3 regions of the Pseudarthrobacter cellobiosi genome follow, and region 2 is predicted to be linked to each of the others. Evidence: riboswitches for the same ligand, from Rfam matches in the RefSeq annotation. Region 2 holds a riboswitch; each other region holds the start of a gene.
What was found. Region 2 has a riboswitch for S-adenosylmethionine ahead of metX (homoserine O-acetyltransferase MetX). Riboswitches for the same ligand answer to the same signal wherever they lie in the genome.
Positions count from the first base shown of each region.

Region 1: another riboswitch for S-adenosylmethionine. It lies ahead of NG701_RS15220 (DUF1737 domain-containing protein); the one in region 2 lies ahead of metX (homoserine O-acetyltransferase MetX).
Region 3: another riboswitch for S-adenosylmethionine. It lies ahead of NG701_RS04765 (aminotransferase class V-fold PLP-dependent enzyme); the one in region 2 lies ahead of metX (homoserine O-acetyltransferase MetX).

Region 1 covers NZ_JAMXBK010000026.1:306,462-315,919, reverse strand. Annotated here, with positions in the region: gene NG701_RS15265 (UDP-N-acetylglucosamine 1-carboxyvinyltransferase) at 1-272, shown strand, start outside; gene NG701_RS15260 (glutamate--cysteine ligase 2) at 422-1,648, shown strand; gene NG701_RS15255 (hypothetical protein) at 1,751-2,398, opposite strand; gene NG701_RS15250 (LysE/ArgO family amino acid transporter) at 2,570-3,193, opposite strand; gene NG701_RS15245 (LysR family transcriptional regulator ArgP) at 3,263-4,165, shown strand; gene NG701_RS15240 (DUF1905 domain-containing protein) at 4,250-4,591, shown strand; gene NG701_RS15235 (methyltransferase family protein) at 4,503-5,012, opposite strand; gene NG701_RS15230 (O-succinylhomoserine sulfhydrylase) at 5,110-6,318, opposite strand; gene NG701_RS15225 (rhodanese-like domain-containing protein) at 6,315-6,728, opposite strand; gene NG701_RS15220 (DUF1737 domain-containing protein) at 6,725-6,982, opposite strand; SAM riboswitch class IV at 6,996-7,111, opposite strand; gene NG701_RS15215 (hypothetical protein) at 7,238-7,816, shown strand; gene NG701_RS15210 (acetyl-CoA C-acetyltransferase) at 7,976-9,178, opposite strand; gene NG701_RS15205 (GNAT family N-acetyltransferase) at 9,282-9,458, opposite strand, start outside.
Region 2 covers NZ_JAMXBK010000018.1:179,079-188,536, reverse strand. Annotated here, with positions in the region: gene hutI (imidazolonepropionase) at 1-980, shown strand, start outside; gene NG701_RS04680 (DeoR/GlpR family DNA-binding transcription regulator) at 1,077-1,865, shown strand; gene NG701_RS04675 (histidine phosphatase family protein) at 1,883-2,539, opposite strand; gene NG701_RS04670 (CPBP family intramembrane glutamic endopeptidase) at 2,710-3,489, shown strand; gene NG701_RS04665 (VOC family protein) at 3,615-4,253, opposite strand; gene NG701_RS04660 (bifunctional o-acetylhomoserine/o-acetylserine sulfhydrylase) at 4,457-5,809, shown strand; SAM riboswitch class IV at 5,878-5,992, shown strand; gene metX (homoserine O-acetyltransferase MetX) at 6,005-7,120, shown strand; gene NG701_RS04650 (hypothetical protein) at 7,205-7,735, opposite strand; gene NG701_RS04645 (DNA glycosylase AlkZ-like family protein) at 7,768-8,148, opposite strand; gene NG701_RS04640 (DNA glycosylase AlkZ-like family protein) at 8,141-8,584, opposite strand; gene NG701_RS04635 (hypothetical protein) at 8,597-8,821, opposite strand; gene NG701_RS04630 (SGNH/GDSL hydrolase family protein) at 8,915-9,458, opposite strand, start outside.
Region 3 covers NZ_JAMXBK010000019.1:2,405-11,862, forward strand. Annotated here, with positions in the region: gene NG701_RS04760 (class I SAM-dependent methyltransferase) at 1-560, opposite strand, end outside; gene NG701_RS04765 (aminotransferase class V-fold PLP-dependent enzyme) at 706-2,076, opposite strand; SAM riboswitch class IV at 2,196-2,309, opposite strand; gene hisN (histidinol-phosphatase) at 2,466-3,278, opposite strand; gene rsgA (ribosome small subunit-dependent GTPase A) at 3,331-4,446, opposite strand; gene aroA (3-phosphoshikimate 1-carboxyvinyltransferase) at 4,430-5,830, opposite strand; gene NG701_RS04785 (DoxX family protein) at 5,837-6,373, opposite strand; gene NG701_RS04790 (sigma-70 family RNA polymerase sigma factor) at 6,690-7,502, shown strand; gene rsrA (mycothiol system anti-sigma-R factor) at 7,499-7,759, shown strand; gene NG701_RS21325 (50S ribosomal protein bL37) at 7,925-7,999, opposite strand; gene NG701_RS04800 (PadR family transcriptional regulator) at 8,128-8,739, opposite strand; gene NG701_RS04805 (DUF4097 family beta strand repeat-containing protein) at 8,739-9,458, opposite strand, start outside.

The DNA.
Region 1 (9,458 bases), on a different contig from region 2:
GGGCCATCTACCTCACGGAACTCAACCGGCTCGGCGCCCAGGTGCAGCTGCTGGACCCGCACCGGATCTACGTCAACGGCCCCACGAAGTGGCGAGCCGCCGAGGTGGGCTGCCCGCCGGCACTCCGCCCCGCCGCCTGCCTGCTGCTGGCCATGCTCGCGGCGCGGGGTGTTTCGGAGCTGCGGAACATCTACGTGATCGAGCGCGGCTACGAGGACCTGGCGGAACGGCTCAACACCATCGGCGCCAAGGTGGAGTACTTCCAGGACTAACGCGAACGTACACTTGCGGCCCTCCGCCCGGCGCGAACTGGCAGATAACGACCCCTAGAGGGATTTGAGCGCTCTATCTGCCGGTTCGCGCTTCGTCATGATGGGCAGTAACCGGGTCAACCTGGCGGGCGTTGCAGCACAATATAAGCATGCGTACATTCGGCGTCGAGGAAGAGCTCCTGATCGTTGATCCGGACACGGGGGAGCCGCTTGCCCTCGCGGACGCGATGCTGTCCGGCCGCCGGATGGCAGCCGACGATGCCCCGGAACGTCCCTATGCGCTGGCAGCCAAGGAAAAAGCGGCTCACGACGACGGGACTGGCCTGACTGCCGAGCTGAAGCTTGAGCAGATCGAGACCCAGACCCGTCCCTGCCTCGAGTACGCAGAACTGCTGCAGCAGATCCGGGCCGGCCGGCTGCTGGCGGACCAAGCGGCCACCAAAAACGGTGCAAGGGTCGCCGCGCTGGCCACGTCTCCGTTTGGCCTTGCGAGCCACACCACCCCGGACGCCCGCTATGCCCGGATGCTCGAACGCTTCGGTCTGACCGCGCAGGAGCAGCTGACCTGCGGCTTCCACGTCCACACGTTCATCGAATCCAAGGACGAGGGCGTGGCGGTTCTGGACAGGATCCGGGACAAGCTGGCAGTCATCACGGCACTGAGCGCGAATTCGCCGTTCTGGAACGGGATGCCCACAGGATTCGAGAGCTACCGCACCCAGGCCTGGAACCGCTGGCCCATGTCCGGCCCTTCGGCCATTTTCAGCACGTACTCTGCATATAGAAGGGTGGTAACGCGTCTACTGGACAGTGGCGTGCTGCTGGATGAAGGCATGATCTACTTTGACGCCCGCCTGTCCCGGAACCACCCCACGGTTGAGGTCCGGGTGGCCGACGTCTGCCTCCGCGCCGAGGACGCTGCCCTGATCGCGGTGCTGGTGCGGGCCTTGGTCGAATCGGCCAGCCGTGAATGGCGCGACGGCGTGGAGCCGGCCCCGGTGCCCACGGTGCTGCTGCGGATGGCGGCATGGCAGGCGAGCAGCAGTGGCCTGAGCGGTGAGTTGCTGGATTTTGGCACGTTCAGGCCGGCGCCCGCCGTCGACGTAGTGCGATCCTTGGTGGACTACCTGGCTCCGGTCCTCGCCGAGCAGGACGAACTTTCCCTGGCCCGGCAGGGCGTCGAGGACATCATTGCCCGCGGCACCGGCTCCACCGAACAGCGCAGGGTGTGGGACGCGGTGATGGAAGAATCAGCGCCCGACGACGGCGGGATGGGGGCCGTGGTTGCCCACGCCGTGCGTGTCACGATGCGCGGCACCTCCGGGTTGCGTGAGGCGGACGAAGTCCCGGAGCTGTTGCGCGTGCGCCTGTCCTGAGTTCTCCCTGAGGCTTGTAGGAACCTTTGCGCGAACTGGCAGATAACGCCCTGTTTTTCGTGTTCTGGGGTCGTTATCTGCCCGTTCGCACCAGCTCCAGCGTCAACGCCTGGGGTGTGCGTCCGTATGGTCCTCGGAGGGAGCCATGGGTTCCTCGTAGCGCATCAGCTGGACACCCACCGCGGTTTCCACCAGGTAGAAAACGAACGGCGGAATGTCTTTGGTGCCGGCCAGGATTGCAGCAAAGACGGGAGCGCTGGCGGCCGCCGTAATGCCGGTCCAGGGCTTCAACGGAGTCAGCAGCAGCCCCGCCCCCAGGGCCGCGAGCCCGCCGATATGCAGCCCTGAGTATGTAAGGAACGGCCAGTTTGCACCCCGCCGATAGGCGAACCTCTCCAGGTCCGAGGCGCGGTCAGCGAGAGCCACCACGAACAAGGGCGCGCCCACTAGCAGGGCGGCGGCTGCGCCGGCGGCCAGCGTCTTGGCGGGGCCGGAGCCGGAACGGATGGATTGGGCGAACCGGGCAAATCCGACGGGAACGGCCATGGTCCCGGCGGCTGCCAGGAATTGTCCGGCAACCCAGAGGCCGCGGTGGCGCTCCAGCATGGCCAGCCTGGCGGCAGGGTCGCGGGTGGCGTGCACGTTCCCCACGAAGGAAATTCCGAGCCCCCAGCACGCGCCGGCCGCGACGATGACTGCTCCGGCCTTTTGAAAAGGCTTGCTGCCCTGCACTGCCTGGTTTCCGTTCATGCCTGGCTTTCGGTCCGGCGGATGCGTTGGCCCAGCAACATCGCGGTGGTGACCATGAAGCTACGCCGCACTGCCGCCGAGGTCAACGGCAGGGCTCGAACGGGCAGATAATGCCCTGGTTTTCGCTGTGGGAGTGCCCCAAGTGTCCGTTCGCGCCAGGAAGCGACGACGTCATGCACCGACTGCCAGGCGCACACCCAGGGTGAGCATGACCGCAGCGACGAGCCCGTCCAGGATGCGCCACGAGGAGGGCCGCGCGAAGAAGGGCCGGAGGACCCTGGCCCCGAATCCCAGCGCACTGAACCAGGCGATGCTGGCGGCGATGGCTCCGCCCCCGAACCACCAACGCAAATCCTGCGCCTGCTGGTTGGCCACGGATCCAAGCAGCAGCACGGTGTCCAGGTAGACGTGCGGGTTCAGCCACGTCAGGGCCAGTACGGTGCTGAGTGCGGCGCCGAGACCGACGGCGGGCTGCCGCCCCGACGCCGTTAGTGCTCCAGGACGAATCGCCCGGCGCGCCGCCATGACGCCGTAGCCCACCAGGAAGGCGGCGCCGGCAAACCGGACCACGTCCACGATTACGGGACTCGACTGGAGCAGCGCCCCCACTCCGGCGATGCCCGCTGCGATGAGCAGCGCATCGGAGACGCTGCAGACCAGGACGACTGCGGCCACATGCTCACCGCGGATGCCCTGCCGGAGGACGAAGGCGTTCTGGCTGCCGATGGCCACGATGAGGGCGAGGCCCGTGCCGAAGCCCAGTGCGGTGGGGCCTAGAAATGCAGTCAGATCCATATCCTCCAACGTACGGCCGGACTTATGATTACTCCAGCTAAATATTCTTAGCTCTATTAAGGAAATCTAATGTTAACGTTCCAGTTTGAGCAGCTGCGTACCTTCGCGGCCGTCGTGGACGAAGGCACCCTTGAGGCGGCGGCCCGCAGCCTGTACGTCACGCCGTCGGCCATTTCCCAGCGTCTCAAGGCGATGGAGGACGCGGCCGGCCAGATCCTGTTGCAGCGAACGAACCCCGTCCGCCCCACAACAGCCGGAGAAGCCATCCTGCGGTTCGCCCGGCAGGTCCGGCAGCTCGAATGGGACGCCCAGCAGGAGCTCGGCGAGAGCCGGGACCGCCCGACGGCGCCCATCCCCTTGGTGGTGAACGCGGACTCACTCTCCACTTGGTTCATGCCTGCGCTGGCAAGTCTTCCGCCGGACCTCGGCGCTTGCTTCGAACTGCGCAGGGAGGACGAGCAGCATTCCACCCAGCTTCTGCGGACCGGTTCGGTGATGGCCGCGGTAACCGCAACGCCGGAACCGGTCCAGGGCTGCAGTGTGGAACCGCTGGGTTCCCTGCGGTACCGTGCAGTGGCAAGTCCCACGTATCTGCATCGGTGGTGGCCGGACGGGCCGGAGCTCGTTGCAGGAAGCCAGGCCCCCGTGGTTGATTTTGACCGCAAGGATGACCTGCAGGACGGGTTCTTCCGCACGGTGACGGGCGCGGAACTGACCGCGCCGCGGCACTATGTGCCGTCGTCGGCCGAATTCGCCCAGGCTATCCGGCTGGGACTGGGATGGGGGCTGCTCCCGGAGCAGCAGTGCCTGCCAGACCTCCGCAGCGGTGCCCTCGTGGAGTTGGCCCCCGGGAGCCCCGTTGACGTGTCCTTGTACTGGCAACGCTGGAAGGTCGACTCGCCGGTGCTCAACCAACTGACCGCCGCGGTCCGGGAGACGGCCTCCCGGCAGCTGCGCCAGCCAGGCGCCTGAGGCGGCGTTCCGCTGTCGCACCATTCGCCGGACCCGTCCATGACAGGGGATGCGTCCGGCAACGCGGCATGCCATACTCAGGCCGTGACGTCGTCGTACTCATTCCGGGCCGAATTGTGGCACTATCCCGAAGAAGCCGGGTGGCACTTCATTACCCTCCCCGTGGACGTTGCCGACGACCTCCGGGAACAGGCAGCGGCGTTCCGGAAAGGCTTCGGCTCGGTCAAAGTGACGGCGGAAATCTCCGGCTACACCTGGCAGACCTCGGTCTTCCCGGACAGCAAAAGCCGCTCCTACCTACTGCCCGTCAAGAAGGCCGCCAGGGACGCGGCGGGCATCAGCGTCGGGGATGAAGTGGCAGTCCGGCTCGCCATCCAAGGCGAAGGCGAGGCACGTACCGGGGCACGGACAAGCGGTACTGGCTGAACTCCGCCGGGAACGACGCCGCCAGGACCTCTTCTTCTCGAAGCACCCCGCGGTGCACTGCGCCCGAAGCCACCGGGAGGGCCGCCACCGTCCAGGCATCATCACGCAGCAGTCCCGCTCCCAGGTGCAGCAGCGCCCAGCCCACGTACATCGGGTTCCGCGAAAGCGCATAGGGCCCGGCGGTCACCAACGCATCGGGGCGGGCTAATCGTGTGTTCCGGGCAGCTAACCACGCCCAGGTGACTATTGCGCCACCCACCGCCAGCGATGCCACGCCGACGGTCCGTACCAAAAAGTATGGCCCGCCGAGCCGGAGCGGCATCAAACGCTGAAGGACAACGCCGACGGCGATTCCCGCCAGGTTCTGCTCCGGCAGCGGGATGTTGGACAGCAGCCGGCCCCAGGCCCGGGGTGCATTCATACGGTCCTCCCAGCGCGAACGTGCAGATAAGCCCCTCAAAACGCCTGAAACAGGGCATTATCTGCCAGTTCGCGCCACCAGTTTGCGCCAATCAGAGCTAGATGTGCTTGAGGGCTTGCTCCAGGTCGCCGATGAGGTCGTCCACGTCCTCCAGGCCCACGGACAGCCGCACCACGCCGTCGCTGAGCCCGATGGCTGCGCGGCCCTCGGGACCCATGGCGCGGTGCGTGGTGGTGGCCGGATGGGTGATGAGGGACTTGGCGTCGCCCAGGTTGTTGGAGATGTCGATGATCCGCAAGGCGTCCAGCAGCGCAAAAGCGGCGTCCTTGCCCGAGCGGTCACTCGTCGTCGCAAGTTCCAACGTGAGGACGGTGCCGCCGGCCTTCATCTGCTTGGCGGCGAGCTCGTACTGCGGGTGCGACTTGAGGAGCGGGTACTTGACCCAGCTGACGGCCGGCTGCTGTTCGAGCCATTCGGCCAGCCGCAGCGCGGAGGCGGAGGAGTGGTTCACACGCAGGGACATGGTCTCCAGGCCCTTGGTGAGCACCCAGGCGTTGAACGCGGAGAGGGCCGGGCCGGTGTGCCGCATGAGCTGCTTGACCGGGCCGTCGATGAACTCCTTGGTGCCCAGGATGGCGCCGCCCAGGACGCGTCCCTGGCCGTCGATATGCTTGGTGCCGGAGTACACAATCACGTCCGCGCCCAGCTGGCCGCAGCGCTGCAGCAGGGGAGTGGCAAAGACATTGTCGACGACGACGGTGGCCCCGGCGGCGTGCGCCAGCTCGCTGACCGCGGCGATGTCCACGATTTCCTGCATCGGGTTGGACGGCGATTCGAAGAACACTGCGGTGGTGGGCTCCGACAGGGCAGCGCGCCACTGCTCGAGGTCCGGGCCGTCAACAAACACGGTTTCCACGCCCCAGCGCGGCAGGATCTCGTTCAGGATCACAAAGCAGGAGCCGAACAGAGAGCGCGCGGCAACCACCCGGTCACCGGCCGCCAACAGGGCACCCAGGGCGGTGAACACCGCTGACATGCCCGACGCCGTCGCAAAGCACGCTTCGGTGCCTTCGAGCAGGCGGAGGCGTTCCTGGAAGGTGGCCACGGACGGGTTGCCGTACCGGGAGTAGACGAAGCGTTCGTCCTCGCCGGTGAAGGCGCGCTCGGCGGCGGCAGCGGACTCGTAGACGAAGCCCGAGTTCAGGAAGACCGGCTCGGTGGTCTCCTGGAAGTTGGTGCGGTCCAGCCCGCCGCGGACCGCCTGCGTCTCGGCGCTCCAGCCGCCGGCGTCTGCGTTGAAGGTCACTTGGCTATTCCCAGGTTGGTGGGCAGGCCGCGGTTCTTCCAGCCGTTGACGGTGCGCTCGCCGTAGCGGTCCGGCTCGCCTTCGAAACCCTCCAGGACGTTGTAGGAGGTGAAGCCGGCCTGCGTCGCGGCGATGGCGGCGGCGATGGAGCGCTGGCCCGAGCGGCAGAGGAATACCAGCTCCGCACTGTCGTCGTCCGGGGCCTGCTGTGTCAGGTCGGTGATGAAATCTGGGTTCGGGATGCCACCCGGGAACGTCCACGGGATGAACAGGGGATCGTTATCAGTGGCCTTCGTGTCCGGGATGCCGATGTGGGCCCATTCGCCTTCGGTCCGGACATCCACCAGGATGGCGCCCTGCTCCAGCTTGGCCCAGGCTTCCTGCGGGGTGAGGTCTCCGGCGTAGCTCATGCGTGGCCCTCGCCGTCGAAATCGAGGTCATCCACGGCGGTGGCGACGGCGGCATCAGCGGTGGCGATGGCCGACGGGAGGATGAGTGCCTGCGCAACTATCACCTTGCCGCCGTTGGACGTTGCGGCCGGGCTGCCGTGCAGGACATACCCTTCGGCCAGGGCAGTGGAAATCCGTTCACAGAAAGACCTGTCATCCGGCCCGGTGACAAGCCGGTACGACAGTTTCTCTTCAGGGGCGGGTGCGTCAGACACGACGGAACTCCTTCTTTCACGCTTGCAGCTCGAATGGGTCGATATGCCGAGTATTCACCTGAGGCACCCCGCCGCGAAAGGGAGGGTTGCCGACCGGCCAGTCAGGGCTTGGCGCCGGTTCTCATTACTCCCCAAAAACGTAACACTCGCCCCGCCCCGCCGCACCGCCGCCGTCGTCATCTTCCGTAACCAACGCGTGCTTCCGTAACCCCAACCGTGCTTCCGTAACACCGGCGCCGACGGGACAATCGGGTCATGGGGAACTTTCGGGGGCGTTCAGTGACCGGCGCCTGGGCACGCGGTTTGGCCGTGGGGCTGTGCGCCGTGCCGGTGCTGGTGGGGGTGACAAGCTGCCGGAACATTTTCGCGCCGCCGCCCTGCATGCCGCCGGAGTTTTCCGTCTCGCCTGCCGCCGCTAAACCCGGCGACCAGGTCACCGTCAGCGCCCCTGACGCCACCTGCGACGCCCGCTACGGCACCGACGCACGGGTCCAGGTGACGGTCAGGGATGCGGCCGGCATCACCGTGCTGGAGGATCTCGCTCCCATGTCCGACGACGGCGCATTCACTTTTGTGTTCACCGTCCCGGCTGGCGTGGCTCCCGGGAAGGCCGGGGTCACCGCTTACCCGTATGGCGTGGACTGGTGCGACGATACCGGAGTGAACAACCGGGCGGCGCAGGGGCGGACGGAACTGGTCCGGGTTTCGTGTGCGGAACGCCTGGTGCCCTTGATAATCCTGGGGGCTGATCCGCCTGGTCAACGCAGTTCACGGGTCAGGAGCTCCTTGAAAGCCGTAGTGGGTTCGCTGGGTTTGCCGGAGCCGCTCAGGTAGAGCCCCATCTGCATGCCGTGGTACTCCCAATAGGCGAAGCCTATTAGCTCAGACAGCGCCTGTCTTGACCGTTCCCATGACGATTCCCAATTCAGGTATCGGGCCCCGGAGAAGTCGACTAAATGCCACGCTGGCGCCGGCGCTGCTCTCCCGGTCGCCCTAGCCGCGGGCTTTGAGGATCAGGGCGTCGCCCTGGCCACCGCCGCCGCACAAGGCAACCACGCCTGTTCCGCCGCCGCGCCGTTTCAGCGCGAGTGCCTGATGCAGCACAAGGCGCGCCCCGGAGGCGCCCACCGGGTGGCCCAGGGCGATGGCGCCGCCGTCGGCGTTGATCTTGTCCGCGTCGATCCCCAGGTCGGTGGCGGACTGCAGCACCACCGATGCGAAGGCTTCGTTGATCTCAATGAGGTCCACGTCGTCAATGGTCAGCCCTTCAAGTTTCAGGGCTCGCTCAATGGCGCGGGACGGCTGGGAATGCAGGGACCCGTCCGGTCCGGCGGTCTGGCCGTGGCTGCCGATCTCCGCGATCCAGCTGAGGCCGGCCGCTTCCGCTGCTGCCTTGCTGGCCACCACGACGGCGGCGGCGCCGTCGGACAGCGGGGAGGCCGAGCCGGCGGTGATGGTGGCGGCCGGGTCCTTGGAGAAGGCGGGTTTCAGCGCCGCGAGCGTCTCGATGGTGGTGCCGGCGCGGATGCCCTCGTCGGCATCAATCACGACGGCGGGTCCCCGGCGCTGCGGGACCTCCACCGGAGCGATCTCCTCAGCCAGGATGCCGGCCGCCCGGGCGGCCTCCGCCCGCTGGTGTGAAAGGGCGGCCACGGCGTCCTGGTCCTCGCGGCTGATGCCCAGGCGGACGTTCCCGGCGTCGGTGGCGGAGCCCATCAGTTCACCTGAGACGGGATCCTGCAGGCCGTCAAAGTTCAGGGAATCCAGCAGTGGTGCATCGCCGATCGCCACACCCCCGCGAAGCCGGGGCAGCAGGTGCGGGGCGTTGGTCATGGATTCCTGGCCTGCCGCCACAATGAAATCAGCCTCGCCGGCGCGGATCATCCGGGCGGCATCGATCACGGCAGTCAGGCCGGACAGGCACAGTTTGTTGATGGTCACGGTGGGCACATCCCAGCCGATGCCAGCGGCAAGGCTGGCCTGCCGGGCGGGTCCCTGGCCGGCGCCCGCCTGGATAACCTGGCCCACGATGACGGCCTGGATCTGTTCCGGCGCCACCCCGGACCGTTCCAGTGCGTTCCGGATGGCGTGGGCACCCAGTTCGCTGGAGGTGAGCCCGGAGAGGCCGCCGCGGAACTTGCCGAAGGGGGTGCGTGCGCCGCCCAGGATGACGGGGACTTGAGCGTCGTTGCCCATGGGGTGCCTTTCGATTGCGGATTCAAGAGTGCTTGGGCCGGCATGGGCGAACCCTGTGTGCCGGCGTGGTGCCCCAGTCGCTGTGGATTCTGCTGGGACCGCTTCAGCTGTGGAGGAGCAGTTGGTGGAGCAGGTGGTCCTGCCAGCGGCCGGCGATCTTCAGGTACTGCGGCGCCACGCCGATTTCCCGAAACCCGGCGCGTTTGAGGATCTTGCGTGAGCGCTCATTGTCGAGCAGCGTTGCCGCCTGGACCCGGTGGAGGCCCAGTTCTGTCCGGGC
Region 2 (9,458 bases):
AGGCGCGGATGGCAGGGGAGTCGTATTCGGCCGGGGGCATCGCCGTCACCATGGACGCCACCCGGCGCGCGTCCGATTTCGACCTCACCCGGCTGGCGATGGCGCGTGTGTCGGAGGCCGTGTCGCAGGGCACCACCTACCTGGAAACCAAGACGGGCTACGGGCTGGATATTGAGCACGAGGCCCGGAGTGCCCGGATCGCCTCCACTGTCGTAGACGAAGTCACCTACCTGGGTGCCCACCTTGTCCCCGCGGGCACCGATGCGGAGGCCTACACCGATCTCGTCTGCGGGCCCATGCTTGACGCCGTCCGGCCGTACGTCCGGTGGGCGGACGTGTTCTGCGAGGAAGGCGCCTTCACGGCAGAGCAGTCCCGCCGTGTGCTGGAGGCGTGCCGGGCCGCCGGACTGGGGATCCGCGTCCATGGCAACCAGCTCGGCGAGGGTCCCGGCGTGCAGCTGGCGGTGGAACTCGGCGCAGCCAGCGTGGACCACGTGAACTACCTGTCGGCCGGTGACGTGGTGGCGCTGGCCGAAAGCTGGTCCGGCTGGAACCCGGGAACCGGTACTGGTGCCCGCGGCACCGTGGCAACCTGCCTCCCCGCGTGCGATCTCTCCACCCGGCAGCAGCTGGCCCCGGGGCGTGAACTGTTGGACGCAGGCGTGCAGGTGGCGCTGGCGTCCAATTGCAATCCGGGTACCTCATACACCAGTTCCATGGCGTTCAACGTGGCTACGGCTGTGCTGCAGATGCGCCTGAGCGTCCATGAAGCGGTGCGCGCCGCAACGTATGGGGGAGCGCTGGCGCTGCACCGGGAGGCAGGGCACGACGCCGACGGCGAACGGGCGGTGGGTTCCCTCGCCGTCGGACACCGGGCAGACCTGCACATGCTCAACGCCCCCTCGGCAACGCATCTCGCTTACCGCCCGGGCATGCCGCTCACGTACGCTGTGTGGCGGGCCGGTGTACGGGCACGCTAATCAGGGGCGCACTTTGTGATTGCGAGGTGATCATTTGTGCCTGTTATGATCAGATAACGTCATATTTTGGTGACTGTTTGACGCTGAGAGGCCCCCATGACCCGCACTGACCGCCTGACGGCCATCCTGGACATTCTCGCCAAGACCGGCCAGGTGGAGGTGGAGGAGATTGTCTCCCAGCTCGCGGTTTCGCCGGCCACGGCGCGGCGAGACCTGGACAGCCTGGCCAAGCGGCGGCTGCTGACCCGGACCCGGGGCGGGGCCACCACCGGCGCCCTGGCCTACGACCTCCCCGGGCGGTACAACCGTGACGACCACGCCGAAGCCAAGGAACAGATTGCCCAGGCGGCTTCGGCGCTGATTTTTCCCGGCGCGGTGATCGGGCTGTGCGGCGGCACCACCAGCACGGCCCTGGCGCAGATCCTGGCCACACGCGAGGACCTCAACGCTCCCGGCCACCAGTCCACCCTGACGGTGGTCACCAACGCCATCAACATCGCTGCGCAGTTGGCTGTCCGCCCCAACATCAAAGTCATGGTGACCGGCGGCATCCTGAACCCCCGCTCGTACGAACTCGTGGGACCGTACACCGACATCATCATGCAGAAAGTGGTCATGGACATCGCCTTCATCGGCGTGAACGGCATCGACCCCGAGGTCGGTCCCACCAACACGGGGGAGGGCGAAGCGTCCGTGAATGCCCTGCTGGCCAGCCGGGCCCGGATCTCGTATGTGCTGGCCGACTCCTCCAAGGTCGGTGTCAGAGCCTTCGCCACCATGGACGGCTACGCGTTCACCCGCCTGATCACTGACTCCGGGATATCCGCCGAGGACAAGGCCGCATTCGAAGCCAACGGGACCGAAGTGATCGTGGCCCCGCACTAAGGGACCGGCAACAATCCCTAAAAGATCACCGGCGGCGCGTCCAGGACGGTCTCGTCCACCCGGCGGTCCACCCATTGGCTGAACGGAATATCGAGTTCGTACTTGCCCAGGTCGGTGCGGTGAAGGGTCCGCACCGCGGCATTGTCCGGGTTGTTGAGTGATTCGAAATACTCCACCGACCAGTGGAACCAGCGCATACAGAACAGGCGCATGGTGAGCCCGTGGGTCACCAGCAAGGTGTTGGGGGCGTAGTCCGGCTTCGACCAGTGGCGGTACAGCGTCTCCATAAAGGATGAGATCCGGTCGTAAACGTCCGAGCCGGATTCGCCTTCCCGGAACCGGTAGAAGAAGTGGCCGTAGGCGTTGCGGAGTTCCTTCTGGTCCTCGATGTCGCCGGTGATCTGGAAATTGGCCCAGTCCTGCTCGCGTAGGCGCGGTTCTTCGATCACACGTTCCGTGAGATTGCCGAGGTTGAGTGCCTCCAGGGTCTGGTGCGCCCGAAGGTACGGGGATACGTAGACGCAGACCTGCCGGCCATCCAGCTCGCGGCGGATCCGTTCCCCGGCAACCGTGGCCTGCGCCAGGCCTTGGGGAGTCAGCGGAATCCGGTAGTCCGGGACCCTGTTGTAGATGGACGTATCGACATTGGCCGCGGACTGGCCGTGCCGGATCATGAAGATTTTCCCTGGCGCGCTCATAAGCCCCTAGCATAGGTGCCGCCGCATGGACGCTCTCTCACTTTTGGTAGGTTTTTGGCGGACGCTCTTTCACTTTTGGTGAGTCCCGGCGAGCTGGGACTCAGCCTAATCAGCGAAGAACCAGAAACTACAGGCAAGATGGAACCATGTTGGTTCCCTCCCGCCGTCGGCTGCGGATCGAAGTCTGGATTGTGCTGGGTCTTTCCCTGGGGCAGTCCGCCGTCTACTCGGTGGTGCAGCTGCTGGACAAGATGACGCGGGCCCCGCTGGCCGAAGGCACGTCCACGCTGAACCGGTCACAGAGCCCGCGCGAGTACTTCGACCTCACGTACCAGTTGCTGGACATCATTTTCGCCCTGGTGCCCGTGCTGCTGGTCATCTACTTCCTTACGGACCAGCGGCAGTCCGGCGCCGGCGTGGGCAGCCAGGGCAGTTCGGCGTTCCGGAAGCTGGGCTTCAACTTTGCCAGGCCGGGCCGCGACCTGCTGCAGGGACTCGGCCTTGCGGCGCTGATCGGGGTCCCGTCGCTGGGCCTCTACGCCGCGGGACGTGCCCTGGGGATCACCACGGCCATCATCCCCAGCGCACTCGACTCGTACTGGTGGACCGTTCCCGTCCTGATCCTGTCCGCGCTGCGGCACGCCGTGGTGGAGGAGGTTATCGTGGTGGGCTATCTCCTGGACCGCTTCGGCAAGTTCGGCTGGAGCATGCCGCTTGCCATCTTCGCCAGCTCGATGCTCCGCGGCAGCTACCACCTGTACCAGGGGTTTGGACCGTTCATCGGCAACGCGGTGATGGGTGTGGTGTTCGCCTGGCTTTACACCAGGACCAAGCGGGTGATGCCGCTGGTCATCGCGCATGCGCTGCTGGACATCGTGGCGTTCGTTGGCTTCAGCCTCTTTGGCCGGGCGGTGGGCCTGGGCTAGGACAGCCGCCGTGCCCGTGCGGCACGGGTGTACTTACCCAGGTCCGGCTTAAAGGGATTCGGCCGCCATCGGTGGGTGGCATCATTGGCACCCGCTGATGGCGGCCGAAGCTGTTGAACGTGCAATCAGATGGTGACTGCGCCCGTGGCGGTTTCGAAGGTCACCGACAGGATGCCCGGGGTTCCGTGCGGAGCCACCCAGTCAACGGCCACATCCTCCAGCGGCTTCTCGACGGGTTCACCCAGCCATTCCGTCACGCGGGCGGCGGAACCGGCGATGGTCAGGCAGCTCATCTTGACGTTGCTCTCATAGGCGTTGGACGGGTGCAGGGCGGGGTCGCCCTCCCACTTGAGCATGTACGGGACCTGTGGGTCCGCGATCAGGCCCAGGATGCCGATCTGCTTCCAGACCAGCTCGCGGCCGTCCGGGAACTTGCGGTTGCCGTTGACGGCAGCACGGCCCAGGCGGTCTTCGAACGGAGCGAGGTCGTCCACTTCGACGCACCAGCCCATCCAGCCGCCGCCGGCTTCGGACCGGGCCCGGACAGCCTGGCCGAAGGGAGCCTTGTCCGATGCCGGGTGGTTCAGGACCTCCACGACTTCCAGGTACTTGTGGCCGGCGAGGGGAATAATCATGTTCCGGGTTCCAAACCGGGGGTGCACGCCGCCCTTCACGGCTTCAACGCCGAGGGCGGACGAAATACGTTCGGTGGTGGCAACGAGGCCATCTTGTTCACAGGCGTAAGAGACGTGATCCATGCGCATGCCATCATCTTGGCACTTTGTGATCCGGCTCTCAGCTAAGGGTAGCCTTACCGGAATCTGTTGCGTCACGAGTGGACATTCCGCCGGAAAGCAGGAGAAGAGCGGCCGGCTGACCACGTTCGTCACAATCCTGTTCCCGTCAGGGAAAGTCTTCCTACACTGAACGCAACCGAGCAGTGCCACGCCACGTCAAGGAGCATTGAATGTCGAACGGATGGTCTTTCGAAACCCGCCAGATCCACGCTGGCCAGGAACCGGACAGCGCCACCGGCGCGCGGGCGCTCCCGATTTACCAGACGACGTCGTTCGTCTTCCCGAGTGCCGAAAGCGCCGCCAACCGGTTTGCCCTCGCGGAGCTCGCGCCGATCTACACCCGCATCGGCAACCCCACGCAGGATGCTGTGGAACAGCGGATTGCCAGCCTTGAGGGCGGGCTCGCTGGTCTGCTGCTGAGCTCGGGACAGGCCGCTGAAACCTTTGCCATCCTGAACATTGCCGAGGCCGGTGACCACGTCGTGGCCAGCCCCAGCCTGTACGGCGGGACCTATAATCTCCTGGCGCACACCCTCAGGAAGTTCGGCATCTCCGTCACGTTTGTGGCTGACCCGGACAACCTGGACCATTGGCGCGATGCCGTCCAGCCCAATACCAAGCTCTTCTTCGCCGAAGTGGTCTCCAACCCCCGCCAGGACGTGCTGGACATCGAGGGTGTGTCCCGGACCGCCCACGACGCCGGCGTGCCCCTCGTTGTGGACAACACGCTCTCCACGCCCTACCTCATCCGCCCGCTCGAATGGGGCGCGGACATTGTGGTCCACTCCGCCACCAAATACCTCGGCGGCCACGGCTCTGCCATTGCCGGTGTGATTGTGGACTCCGGCAACTTCGACTTCGGCGCGGACCCGGAACGGTTCCCGGGCTTCAACACCCCGGACCCCACCTACAACGGGCTGGTCTATGCCCGTGACCTCGGGGCAGCCGGAGCCCTTGGCGCCAACCTTTCCTACATCCTGAAAGCCCGCGTCCAGCTGCTGCGCGACCTCGGCTCGGCCGTGTCACCCTTCAACGCCTTCCTCATCGCCCAGGGGCTGGAAACGCTGAGCCTGCGGGTGCAGCGGCACGTTGCCAACGCCGTCGACGTCGCCCAGTGGCTTGAGGCAAGGGACGACGTCGAATCCGTCGCCTATGCGGGGCTGCCCTCCAGCCCCTGGTATGAGCGTGGCCGCAAATACGGCCCCAAGGGCACGGGTGCGGTGGTCGCGTTCAACCTGGCCGGCGGCGCAGAGGCCGGGAAACGCTTCGTGGATGCCCTGGAACTGCACTCCCATGTGGCCAACATCGGGGACGTCCGTTCACTGGTGATCCACCCGGCGTCAACCACGCACAGCCAGCTTTCGCCCGGGCAGCAGGCCATCGCCGGGGTCACTCCGGGACTCGTCCGCCTGTCCGTGGGCATCGAACACATTGATGACATCCTCGCCGACCTTGAGGCCGGCTTCCGGGCGGCCAAGGGCGCGGCGGACCCCAGCAAAGACGCGGCAGGCCAGCAGCAGTAGGGCTCCCGCAAAGTCACAACCAGTCACACGCTTAGCAATAGACCGGGGCTGTTCGTACACTCGAAGCAGGTCATGAGTGCCAGCGACAGCCCCGGCTTGCTGGCCGGCAACCCTCTTTTGCGGTGGGGTGCCCCGGGTGAGGACCTGGCCTGCCGGTCAATTGAGGGTGGGCAAGCGCATAGAAAAGGTCCTTCCATGACGATTACGATTTCCCGTACGGCAGCACCCGGAAACGGGGTGGTCCGTTACGCCAGCATCGGCGGACTTGAGCTCGAAGCGGGCGGTTACCTCCCGGAAGTCACCCTCGGCTATGAAACGTGGGGAACCCTCAACGCGGACGGCTCCAACGCCGTCCTGATTGAGCACGCCCTGACCGGAAGCACGCACGTGACCCGCGGCGACAGTGACGAGCCCGGCTGGTGGGAACAGCTGGCCGGGCCCGGTGCGCCGGTGGACACGGACCGGTTCTTTGTGGTCTCCATCAACATTGTGGGTGGCTGTTACGGCTCCACTGGGCCATCCTCGGTTGCCCCGGACGGCAAGCCTTGGGGGTCGCGATTCCCTTTGGTAACGCTGCGGGACACGACGGCGGCTGAGGCCAGGCTGGCTGACCAGCTGGGCATCCCGAGCTGGTACGCCGTGCTGGGCGGCTCCATGGGTGGCGCGCGGGCCCTGGAATGGGCGGTCACCTACCCGGAACGGGTCCAGCGGTGCGCCGTTATCTCGATCGGTGCCGCCAGCACGGCCGAACAGATCGCGTTCGCCCAGGCGCAGACGCTCGCCATCCGCCAGGACAGCAATTTTAACGACGGCGACTACTACGGCGGTCCGCTGCCGGAGGACGGACTGGCCCTGGCGCGGCGCATTGCGCACATCACCTACCGCTCCGCCGAGGAATTCCATGGCCGCTTCGGACGATCGGCCCAGCACCCGGAATCGCCGTTTCAGGCGGCAGCGCTGGGGGAGCGGGGCCGCTACCAGGTGGAAAGCTACCTGGACCACCAGGGCAAAAAGCTGGTGCGGCGCTTTGATGCCAACAGCTACATCGCCATCACCGACGCCCTGATGAGCCACGACGTCTGCCGTGGGCGGGGTTCACTGAACGAGGCCTTGGGCCGGGCCACCGCCAGGTTCTTCGTGGCTGCCGTGGACAGCGACCGGCTGTACTTCCCGTCCCAGTCCCGCGAGCTGGCTGACGCGCTCCCGGGCGACGTGGACGTGCACGTTATTGAGGCCCCGATCGGCCACGACGGCTTCCTGACCGAGATCGGCCAGCTCGGCGTCCAGCTCCGGAACACCTTCCTCGTCTAAGCGCAAGCACCGCCCTTATGCGCGAGAGGACACTTGAGGCCCTGGAATCAGGGCCACAAGTGTTCGTTCGCGCTGACTAAGGGATCAGCCGTTCATGATTTCGGAGCGGCGCTTCATGTAGTCCTCCATGGCCAGCTCGCCGTTGCTGTACTGCTGGTCGAGTTCGGCCAGCTTCCGGGCACGGTATCCCTGCGGGCCCGACGGCGGCAGGGGAATGCCGGGGGCGGCAGGCTGCTGCGGTGCTTCCGCGCGCTGCTCCGGCACCGGCTGGCCGTTGGGTTGCGGCTGACCGTACGGCGGGAACTGCTGATCCGCAGAAGGAATCGGCTGCATGGGCGGCAACGGCTGGCTCGGCGGCAGGGGCTGCGGGCTCATGATCTGCCGGAAGCCGCCACTCATGTAGTCCTGCTGCGTGTAGCCGTCACGGGGCTGTTTGTTCTGCGGCTCCGGGTACTGATCGCTGCCGGGGTACTGCCCGCCGCCTGGAAACTGCTCGGGGTAGCGCCCGGAAAAGCTCTGCTCCTGGTTCCGTTTGTTCACGGATTTCCGGTACATCCGCATCGCCATCGGTATTACGAACGACAGAATGATGATCCAGAAAAACAAGCTGTTCACGGTGTAGCGCCTCTCATATGTGTCCTTCCAGCTTAACCCCGGAGCCCACGTGCGCGGCCGGGATCCCCAGGAAGGCCCCGTACCGGTCCACGGCGTCCTGCACCGCCGCGTCCAGTACCGGGTCCGCGGCAGCGGACAAGCCGGATATCCAGCTCACAGCGGCCGGAGAACATGGTGTGCCGCCAGCAGCCGGCCATCCGCCCGTCCAGCAGCACCACATGTATCGGATCCCCGGCGACCGGGAACGCCGGAGCGCTGCCGCACAGATAGTGCCGCGTTGCGGAATAGCCCATCACGTATTCGTCGTAGCACTGGATCAGGTCGATCCGCGGTCCGGACGCCGGTGTGGCATTGCCGCCATCCGCCCCGCCCTCCGTGCCGGCGTCGAAGTAATGCTCGACGCCGTCAATCACCGCCGTTGCCAGCGTTTCGGGAGCAGCCGCCAGGGTCTGTTGAAGGCCGAGCCGCACGTCGGCCAAAAAGGGCGTAGGTCTGCTTCAGGGCCCCGCCCCGGCTGCGCACCGGAGACCCGCTGGTCAGGATTCCGCTGATCTCGGCGTGCATGATCATGTAGGCCATCCCGAAGCCGGTGGCCCCGAACCCTTCGTCCTGCAGCCGCGCGGCCAGCTGTTCGCGGGTCAGGTGTGACCCGCCCCGGACGGCTTCGGCCAGGACCTGTCCGCTCCGGTCAGCGGCGGCGGCATCAATCCCCGTCTGCCGGTACATGCCCGCGTTGCCCTGGTGAAGCCGCGGCGCGGACAAGGCCGTCAGCCAGCGAAGATCCTCGCGGTGCACAAAATGCCAGGTGGGCCGCAGGATATGGGTGCGCAGGATGCGCCCGTCGGACACCGCCTCCTCCACTTACGCGGCGGTGGCCACCGCAGCCTCGGCAGCAACCCGATGAGACTGGGCCCCGACGGCAGCTCCAAGACTGCCGGTCCTTTGCGCCAGGCTCCAGCGGGCGTAAGGAAACTCCTGCGCCTGGACCGCCAGCAAGTGCCGGACGGCGTCCTCCGGGGAGCCCAGGCCGGGCCCGCGCAGCCGTTGGGCGTGAAGCCGCCGCCGCACCACCTCATCCGGATCCATGCCTGTCCGGGGGAGCTGTCACTGGCTCACGCCGTGCCGCCGCTCACGCCGTGCCGCCGCTCACGCCGTGCCGCCGCTCACGCCGTGCCGCCGCTAGCGCCGGGCGTCGATGGTACCCAGGGGCCCCTCGCCGGATCCCAACGGAACGCCCGGGCCGAACACAGGGCCCGGCGTCGGACGCTTTGCGGTGATTCCGTCGCCGGAGGAGCGGTGGCGCAGCCGCCGCACCACCCACGGGACAAAATACTCGCGGGCCCACACCAGGTCTTCGGAGCGGGCTGCCCGCCACGTGCGGGCGGGCAAGGGCTTGGGCCGGAGCGGCTCAAGCGTGTGGTTCAAGTTCAGCGATTCCAGCACCATGGCGGCGATGGTGTGGTGTCCCAGCGGCGAAAAATGCAGGCGGTCCTCGTCCCACATCTGCGGATCGTTCAGCTGCTTGAGCGACCACATGTCGGCGATGATGGCGTCATGGCGCGCGGCCACCGTGCGGAGGTTCTCGTTGTAGATGGCCACCTTGCTGCGGATCCGTCCCAGGACCGAGGAACCGGTATCCGGACCGTTGAACAGCACCACCGTGGCACCGCCCATGGCCAGGATCTGGACCACGGAATCAAGTTTTTCGGCGAGGGCGTCGGGG
Region 3 (9,458 bases), on a different contig from region 2:
CGCGTCACATGGCTCTCAAGGCCTTCAAACTCCGGCCCCACCACCGGGCGGAACCCGGGCTTGTAGACGTCGCCCGCGTGCATGATGCGGGACAAACGGTGGACCCACGGAACGGACGTGTCCAGCTGGTTCCAGATCAGCCCCAGCATTCCGCCGGGCCGCAGGATCCGCGCCAGCTCGGTGCTCGCCGGCAGCGGATCGCACCAGTGCCACGCCTGCGCAACGCTCACGACGTCGAACGCCGAGTCAGCGAGTCCCGTCGCCTCTGCCCTACCCTGCGTCGCGTCCGCCGCCGCGTAGTGGGCCCGCAGCTGTTCAAGCATGTCCGGCGATGGGTCCACGGCCGAAACCGCCAGGCCGCGTTTCAGCAGCAGGGCGGTGAACTTGCCGGTCCCGGCGCCCACGTCCACGGCGTCCCTGGCCCCGGCCGGGATCAGCCAGTCCGCTGATTCGGCAGGGTAGCCAGGGCGTACGCGCTGGTAATGTTCGCCGCCGTCCTGGAAGCTCTGTCCGAGTTCCAGACGGCGTCCGTGCTCAAGTCTGGGGCCACCCCGTGCCACGTGCGGCCTCCTTCAGCTGATGCCCATGCGCATCCTTCGAATTTACCGCATGGGCCGCAGCCGTCTGATCAGCCGCCCGGTCAGCCGGCCGCCTGGTCAGCCGGCCGCCTGGTCAGGTAAGCGTCAGTCAGACGTAAAAGCCCAGTCAGTCGTCAAGGCACGGCGCCGCGCCGGCCGTGCCGGGCGTGTTGGGCGCCCAGTGCGGGTAGGTGCGGGTGTCGTTGGCCGGAACCCAGCGGCCCGCGTCCACCACGTAGTCCCAGCCCAGGCCGGTCCGGCGGAGCTGTTCCAGGCCGGCAAGGAGCCGCTGGGCATCCTCCAACCGCGAACCCACGCCGAAACTGGCCCGCAGCGAACCTGACGGAAGGCCCAGGCGCTTGAGCAGCGGGTGCGCGCAGAAGCGGCCGTCGCGGAGGCCAACGCCATGCTCGGCCGACAGGTAGGCCGCCACAAGTCCGGCGTCGTACCCCGCCACGGAGAAGTTCACCACACCGATGGTCCCGGTTTCAGCGTCCGTGTCCGAGAAGATCTGGTGCACCGTGACGCCGTCGACCTTCCCGAGCCCGTCCACCAGGAATGACCTGATGGCCGCCTCATGGGCGTGCCAGCGGTCCTGGTCCAGGGACGCGATGACCTGGGTGGCACGGGCCAGGGTGGCCGCGCCCAGGACGTTGGGGGAGCCGCCCTCGTGCCGGGCCGGACCTGTGGCCCAGCTGACGCCGTCGAGCTTTGCCTCGCGGACGGCACCGCCGCCGGCGAGGTGGGGAGTACCGGCGTCGAGCCAGTCGGTGCGGCCCACCAGAACCCCGGAACCGAACGGCGCATAGAGCTTGTGGCCGGAGAAGGCGAGGTAGTCGACGTCGTCGGCACTGATATTGATGCGCCGGTGCGGCGCGAGCTGCGCGGCGTCCACCACGATGCGCGCGCCGTACTCGTGGGCCAGGGCGGCCAGGGCCCTGATCGGAAGGATCTCGCCGGTCACGTTGGACGCACCCGTGACCGCGAGCAGGCTGACGTTGCCCTGCTCAAGTTCGGCGCGGAGGACCTCGATGGTCCCCGCGATGGTGTCCGCGGCGACGACGCTGCGGTGTGGGACGCCCTGCCACGGCAGCAGGTTGGCGTGGTGCTCGATGTCCAGGTAGAGGACGTCACCATTCGGCCGCCCGTCCGTCGCCGGCAGGCAACCCGCCAGCAGGTTCAGCGAGTCGGTGGTGTTCCGGGTGAAGATGACGGAGTCGTCCGGGCGCCCGCCCACAAAGTCGCGCACGATGTTCCGGGCGTTCTCGTAGACGGAGGTGCTGATCTGCGACGCAAAGCCGGCGCCGCGGTGGACGCTGGCGTAGAACGGCAGGATTTCGTTGAGGTAGGCGGACACCACGGAGAGGGCGGGCGCGGATGCGCCGTAGTCCAGGTTTGCGTAGCGAACATGGCCGCCCTGGATCAGCGGCGCCTGGATCTCCGCGCCGGTGACAGCGGAGAGGGGCTGCCCGGCGATGGCGGCGGCCTCGTTGAACAGCGCAGCGGCGTTGACGGGGGCAGCGTTGTTGGGCGAGACAGGGTTGGGAGAAACAGTGTTGGGGGAGACGGTGGCAGCTGTCACGGAGACCTCACTCTAAAAGGACTCCCGGTACCGGGAATCCGCGCTTGCCGTGTCCATTCCGGACCGGCCTGGTCGTCACCCGGGGCACCCCACCGCGAATGGAGGGTTGCCGGCCAGCAAACCGGGGTTTAGCGCTGGCACTCGTGACCTGTTAAGAGCGTAGAACATCTGCCGCTGCAGAAAGGAAGCCGGCCCAATGTTAAGGACTTTGTTACGCGCGTTTGAGGAACCGCACATTTGTCGAAGATACGACGGCGGACGCCCCCTTGAGGAGGCGTCCGCCGTCGATAATTCGAAAAAAGTGCCTAGAGAAGATCGTCCAGGTCCGGGTTCAGCCGCTTGAGCACCTCTGAGTGCAGGATGGAGTTCGTGGCCAGAGCGTTTCCGCCGAACGGCCCGTCCTGTCCCTCCAGGGAGGTGAAGCGGCCGCCGGCTTCCACCACGATGGGCACGAGGGCAGCCATGTCGTAGAGGTTCAGTTCGGGCTCGCAGGCGATGTCCACGGAACCTTCGGCCACCATGCAGTAGGACCAGAAATCGCCGTAGGCGCGTGTGCGCCACACGTCCTCGGTCAGGCCCAGGAACTCATCCAGGTTGCCGCGCTCCTTCCAGCCGCCCAGGCTGGAGTAGGACAGGGAGGCATCCGAAAGCTTGGAGACGTCCGAGACCCGGAGCCGCGTTGCGGCGGCGAGGGACTTGCCCATGTACGCGCCGGAACCCTTGGCGGCCCACCAGCGCTTGCCCAGCGCGGGCGCGCTGACCACTCCCACCACGGGTTCACCTTCGTCCACGAGGGCGATCAGGGTGGCCCAAACCGGGACGCCGCGGACAAAGTTCTTGGTGCCGTCGATGGGATCAATGATCCAGCGGCGGGAGCCATGGCCCGAACTGCCGAATTCCTCGCCCAGCACGGCGTCGCGGGGACGCGAGCGGGACAGCTGGCCGCGGATGGCTTCCTCCGCGGACTTGTCCGCGTCCGTAACCGGCGTCAGGTCCGGCTTGGTCTCGATGCGGAGGTCCAGTGCCTTGAAGCGGCTCATGGTCTGGTCATCCACGGAATCTGCCAGCACATGGGCAAGGCGCAAGTCATCGTTGTAGCTCGAAGCGGGTTGGATCATGGTTCCAAACTACCGTCTCCGGACCGCAGGGTTGGGGACATCGGCGTTCCGTCTAGCCGATGCTGCCCAGTTCCTTGGTTTCCTGGCCCACCAGGCGGGGATCAGTGCCCAGCAGCCGCCGCAGTGACGCGAGCCTGGCCGGGCCTGTGGGGCCCGCCTGGCCGGTGGACACCCAGGCATCCACCCCGCAGTTGACGGCCGCGGTGTTGTGCTTGCAGCCACGCTCGCAGGCATCCGTACCCGGCTCCAGGTCCGGGAAGGACCGCAGGATCCGGTCCGGGTCCACATGGGCAAGGCCGAACGAACGGATGCCAGGGGTGTCGATGATCCAGCTTCCGGCCGGAGCTCCGGTCAACTTCAGGGCAAGGGCCGACGACGACGTGTGGCGGCCACGGCCGGTCACCGCGTTCACACCACCGGTGGCCCGTTCGGCCCCGGTGAGCGCATTGACCATGGTGGACTTGCCCACGCCGGAATGACCCAGCATCACCGAGACCTTGCCCTCGAGGTACGCGCGGAGCTGCGAAACTGCATCACTGTCCAGGCGGGCAGAGAGGCCGTCGTCGGAGCGGGCATCAATACCTGAGGCCTCGGAGTCCGACGTGCGGCTGATGATCACAGGGAAGTCCAGGTGCTCATAGTTGGACAACAGTTCCGCGGGATCCTTGACATCCGCCTTAGTGACGAGCAGCAGCGGCTCGATGCCGGCGTCGTAAGCGGCCACCAGGGCGCGGTCAATGAAGCCGGTGCGCGGCTCCGGGTTTGCGGCGGCCACCACCACCACGAGCTGATCGGCGTTGGCCACCACCGCACGCTCGATCGGATCAGTGTCATCGGCGCTGCGGCGCAGCAGGGTCCTGCGGTCCTGGATCCGGACCAGGCGGGCAAGCGTGTCGGGTTCCCCGGAGACATCTCCAACGAGGGAGACGAAGTCGCCGGCAACCACGGGGGAGCGGCGGAGTTCGCGGGCCCTGGCTGCGATGATGATCCGCTCGTCGCCCGAGTCCTCGCCGACGACGGCGGTGTAGCGGCCGCGGTCCACGGTGATGATGCGGCCCGTGACGGCGTCGTCGTGGCTGGGGCGGTCCTTCGTGCGCGGCCGGGAGCCCTTTTTGCTGGGCCGGATCCGGACGTCGGACTCGTCCCAGGAATCAGTGCTGCGTGCCACCAGTGGGACCTTCCGAGGTGTCGTCGGCAGCCGCGCCCTGGGCCAGCATGTCCGCCCACATCTGCGGGAATTCCGGCATGGTCTTAGCAGTGGTGGCGATGTCCTGGACCTCGATGCCCGGCACTGCGAGGCCCAGGATGGCGCCGGCGGTGGCCATCCGGTGGTCCGCGTAGCTGTGGACGACGCCGGCGTGCAGCTTCGCCGGGCGGATCACCAGGCCGTCGCTGGTTTCCTCCGCATCGCCGCCGAGGCGGTTGATTTCGGTGACCAGCGCGGCCAGCCGGTCCGTCTCGTGGCCGCGCAGGTGCGCGATGCCGGTCAGCCGTGAAGGTCCGCTGGCCAGGGCGCAGAGGGCCGCCACGGTAGGGGCGAGTTCGCTGGTTTCGTCAAAATCCGCACCCTTGATCTCTGGCCCGCCCGTGACGGTCAGGACGCCGTCAGCCAGGCTGACGTCCGCGCCCATGTCCGCCAGGATGCTGCGCCAGAGGTCTCCCACCTGGGTGGTGCCGGCGGGCCAGTCCGGGATCCGGACGGTGCCGCCGGAGGCCAGCGCGGCGGCCAGGAACGGGCCGGCGTTGGAGAGGTCCTGCTCGATGCGCTGGTCAAAGGCGCGGATGGGGCCCGGTGCCACTACCCAGTGGTTCGGCACCGAATCGTCCACTGATACACCCACGCCGCGGAGCACGGCAACGGTCATGTTGATATGGTCCAGGCTCGGCACGGGCTTGCCCACGTGCTCCAGATGGAGTCCGTCGGTAAACCTGGCGCCGACCAGCAGAAGGGCGGAGACGAACTGGGATGACGCACTGGCATCGATCACCAGGTGGCCGCCCCGGACTTCCCCGGTGCCTGCAACGGTGAAGGGCAGCGACGAGGGGGTCCCGCCGTCGTCCGCCGTGAGGGCCACCCCGAGGGCTTTCAGGGCCTCGATGATGGTGCCCATGGGGCGCTTCCGGGCGTGGGGGTCGCCGTCGAACACGCTCACGCCGTTGCGCAGCGCCGCAAGCGGCGGAACAAAACGCATCACTGTTCCGGCGAGGCCGCAATCAATGTGCGTCCGTGGCGACGGCGCCTCCTGGCTCAGGGGCGTGACCTCAAGGTCCGGCCCGTAGGCGCCGTCGCCGGGCACCTCCGTGATGGTGGCTCCCAGCTGGCGGAGGGCATCGATCATCAATGCAGAGTCCCGGGAATGCAGGGGAGCACGGAGCCGGGACGGCCCGTCAGCCAGCGCGGCAAGGACCAGGAACCTGTTGGTCAGGGATTTTGAGCCAGGCACCGTGACAGTGGCGTTGATGGGCCTGCTGGCGAAGGGGGCCGGCCAGTGCGGAACGGTGTCGGTGGAGTTGTGTGCGTCGGTGGCTGCGGGCGGGGTGGAACCGGTCATCCGTCCTTACGCCCCCGTTGCGTGTTCCACGGCGCGGCGCACGGCCTTGTCCGCCTTGTGTAGCTTCTGGCCGGTGGTCTTGCGGGCGCCGGCGGCAGTCTTCCGGGCATCCGCGGCGAGGTGCTCGGCACGCCAGGCCAGGCCAGGCTTGCCGGCGGTGTCCACCGAGGCCAGCAGGGCGCCACCGCTGAGGGAAATGTTCTTGAGCAGCTGGTTCCGGCGGGCCTCGCGGCCTTCCTTGGTGCTGATGTCCGCGCTGCGCCATTCCACAAAGGTGTTCAGTAGCGAGATGACGGTCAGCAGTGTTGCCGAGAGGCGGCTGAACTTGCCCAGGCCGAACAGCACGCCGGCACCCACCTGCGTTCCGCCGATCACGCGTGCCAGCATCTTTTCGTCGGCCTGGAACGGAAGCGACGCGGCTGCCTTCTGCAGGAGCGGCGAGAGCTGGGTGGCGGTGTCATCCGCGTTCTTCAGCTTGTCCAGTCCGGCGACTACGAAACTGGAAGCCAGCATGGGGCGGGCGAGAGTACGGACAAAGGACATGGGTTTCCTCCTGGCTGGACGAACCGCACCGGATGCGGCGGAGTCCGTTCTAGTCTTGCACTTTTGGGGAATATTTGCCTGCCGCCAGCGGTTATGGTTTGCGGGTCCGCCGAACACCGGACGAATTGACTCATCATGGATTGCCCGGCAGGTATTTGCCTGGAACACCATGGCCTGACACAGAGTGGAGTTGCCCTTGAGGTTACTGAAGGACGGGACGGAGCCCGCCGGACCCTTAGCACTGCAGACTCTGGAATCCGATCTTCCGGAGTACGGATCGCGGCGCGCCAAGGCCGTCACAGTAGACTTGAACGCAATGAGCACCCTGGATCCGGCCCTCGAGGCCATGTATGAGGCCTCCGAACGCGAAGCCAAAACAAGCAGCGAAGCCAATGCCAGCAGCGGCGCCAATGCCAGCAGCGACGCACCGGCAGGGAGTGACGCGCAGCCTGCAGCGGATGTCCCTGTGCCCGCTGGGCCTGCGCCCGCCGAGCAACCCGTGGATGTGGCCACCGAATCAGCGGAAGAACGCCGGGTCCGTTTTGAGCGTGATGCCATGCAGTACGTGGATCAGCTCTACTCGGCCGCCATGCGGATGGCCAGGAACCCCGCCGATGCGGAAGACCTGGTCCAGGAGGCCTACACCAAGGCGTTCTCAGCGTTCCACCAATACAAGCCCGGCACCAACCTCAAGGCCTGGCTGTACCGGATCCTGACGAACACGTACATCAATCTCTACCGCAAGCGGCAGCGCGAACCGCTGCAGTCGAACTCGGACACCATCGAGGACTGGCAGCTGGCCAGGGCGGAGTCGCACACGTCCCGCGGCCTGCGCTCGGCCGAGGCTGAGGCGCTGGACCACCTGCCGGACTCGGACGTCAAGCGGGCGCTCCAGGCCATTCCCGAGGAGTTCCGGCTGGCAGTGTACTTCGCCGATGTCGAAGGCTTCGCGTACAAGGAAATCTCGGACATCATGAACACGCCGATCGGGACAGTGATGTCCCGGTTGCACCGCGGCCGGAAAATGTTGCGGGACATGCTGGCGGACTATGCCGCCGAACGAGGATTCAAAGGCGCCGTCGAATCACAGGACACGGCCGCGACCACAAAACAGGAGAACAGGAAATGAGCGACTGCCAGGGATTGGGCGACTGCGATGACGCCCGGATGCAACGCATCTACGAATACCTCGACGGGGCGTTGACCCGCGAGGACATCACGGAAATCAAGACCCATCTTGATGAGTGCCCTGAATGCACCGAGCAGTACGACCTCGAGTGCGTGATCCGCACCATGGTGAAGCGCTCGTGCACCGAGGCCGCTCCGGAAAACCTGAAGAACGCCATTTTGGACCGGATCCACTCCATCCGCCCGGTAGACGCCTAACCCAAGCGGTAGCCGTCTGAAGGGACACCTGACTGCGTGGACGCCTGGCTGCGTCGATGCCCGTCAGTAGTACCGCAGGCGCCAAAAAGCAGCTCAAAGACGAAGGACCCCGGAAGCCGTGTGGCTTCCGGGGTCCTTCGCTTAAACCGATTTCCAAGCTTTAGCTTAGGCGTTGGGGCGCTTCCCGTGGTTCGCGCCGCCACGCTTACGGTCACGACGTTTACGTGCACGCTTGCTCATAGCTGGCCTCCTTAAATGTTGGTACTCAAAAGAGCTGCCCTCAAGTCTCCCACACCATGGGACACGCCGCGAAACCGAAACGGGCTGTGACCGGGGGCAACACCGACCCGGGGGCGCAGTCCGGCGGCTCAGCCGGGCAGTGAGTTGCGGATGGAGATGCGCGCCTGGTCCAGCACGGTCCTGACAGTTTCCAGCGTGACGGCGCCGAGCGGTTGCCGGGTGGCCTGAAGCCGCAGTTCCACGCGCAGGTCGTCTCGGAACGCCTGCAGCAGCATCTCCGCTTCCTTCAGCTCCCGGAACCCTTCCGAAGACTGGCGGCCGGCTTTCCTGAAATCGGCGGCCCGCGCCGTGGAACGGGCCGCCTCTGCCGTGGCCGCCAGGTCTGCCCGCAACCCGCGCATGTTGACGCGGATATCCGCCCGCAGGTTGTCCGCCAGGCGGCGGACGGAAGCGGAAATGTCGTTCTCGACTCCGGCGAGTTCCTCCCGGCGCTTGTTGAGTTCTGCAAGCCCCGCCGCGGTGATGCGGTAGTTGGTGCGGCGGCCTTCTGATTCAGTGGCGACGAGCCCTTCTTCCTCCAGCTTCCCAAGCCGGGGATAGATGGTTCCCGCGCTGGGGGAGTAGGTGCCGCCGAACCGTTCGCTGAGGGCTTTGATCAGTTCATAGCCGTGTTTGGGCCCTGACTCCAGCAGGGCGAGCAGGTACAGCCGGAGCGCACCATGGGCGAACACCGGAGGCATCAGTGCCCCGCTTCCGGGCTTCTTGCGTCGTCGTTGCGGGCCGGCTGGCCATGGAAGATGGACGTTTTGCCGGACACCGAGTTGGTCCGGACCAGCATCAGCTTCCCGTCCGGTCCGGCAATGGTTTCCACCTTGCCGCCGGGCTGCGAGTACTGCTGGTCATCAATCACCACAACGCCGCTGGCAGACTTCGCCACGATGTCCACCCCGACGTCATGGGGCAGCCTGATGGTGAGGTCGCCGGAGACTGAATTGGCGCCGAAGTCGTGGGTAAAGCCGAGCAGGTCAAAACTCATGTCGCCGCTGACCGTGTGAGCCCGGATGTTGCTGAACCGGCCGGATGCGGTGACCTCGCCGGAGACACTCTTGGCGGTCAGGACGCCGTCGTGGTTTCGCGCGATGACCTCGCCGCTGACGGTGTTGACGTGAAGTTCCCCGGACGTGCCGTCTGCCATCACAGAACCTGAGACGGTATTGAGCCGGGTGTGCCCGCTGATTCCGGACACAAGGCCATCGCCGCTGACCGTACCGGCCTCCACCTCGACGCCGGCCGGCAGGGCAATACTGATAACCGCTGAGTTGTTGCTGTTGTGGTTGACCGTGCCCATCAGGTTTTTGAACCAGCCCTGCGGGCCGTGCAGCTGATGGCGGACCTCGAGCCTGCCGTCCGTCAGTGTCACCGACACGGGATCGCCCTGGACGTCGTTGATCTCCACGCG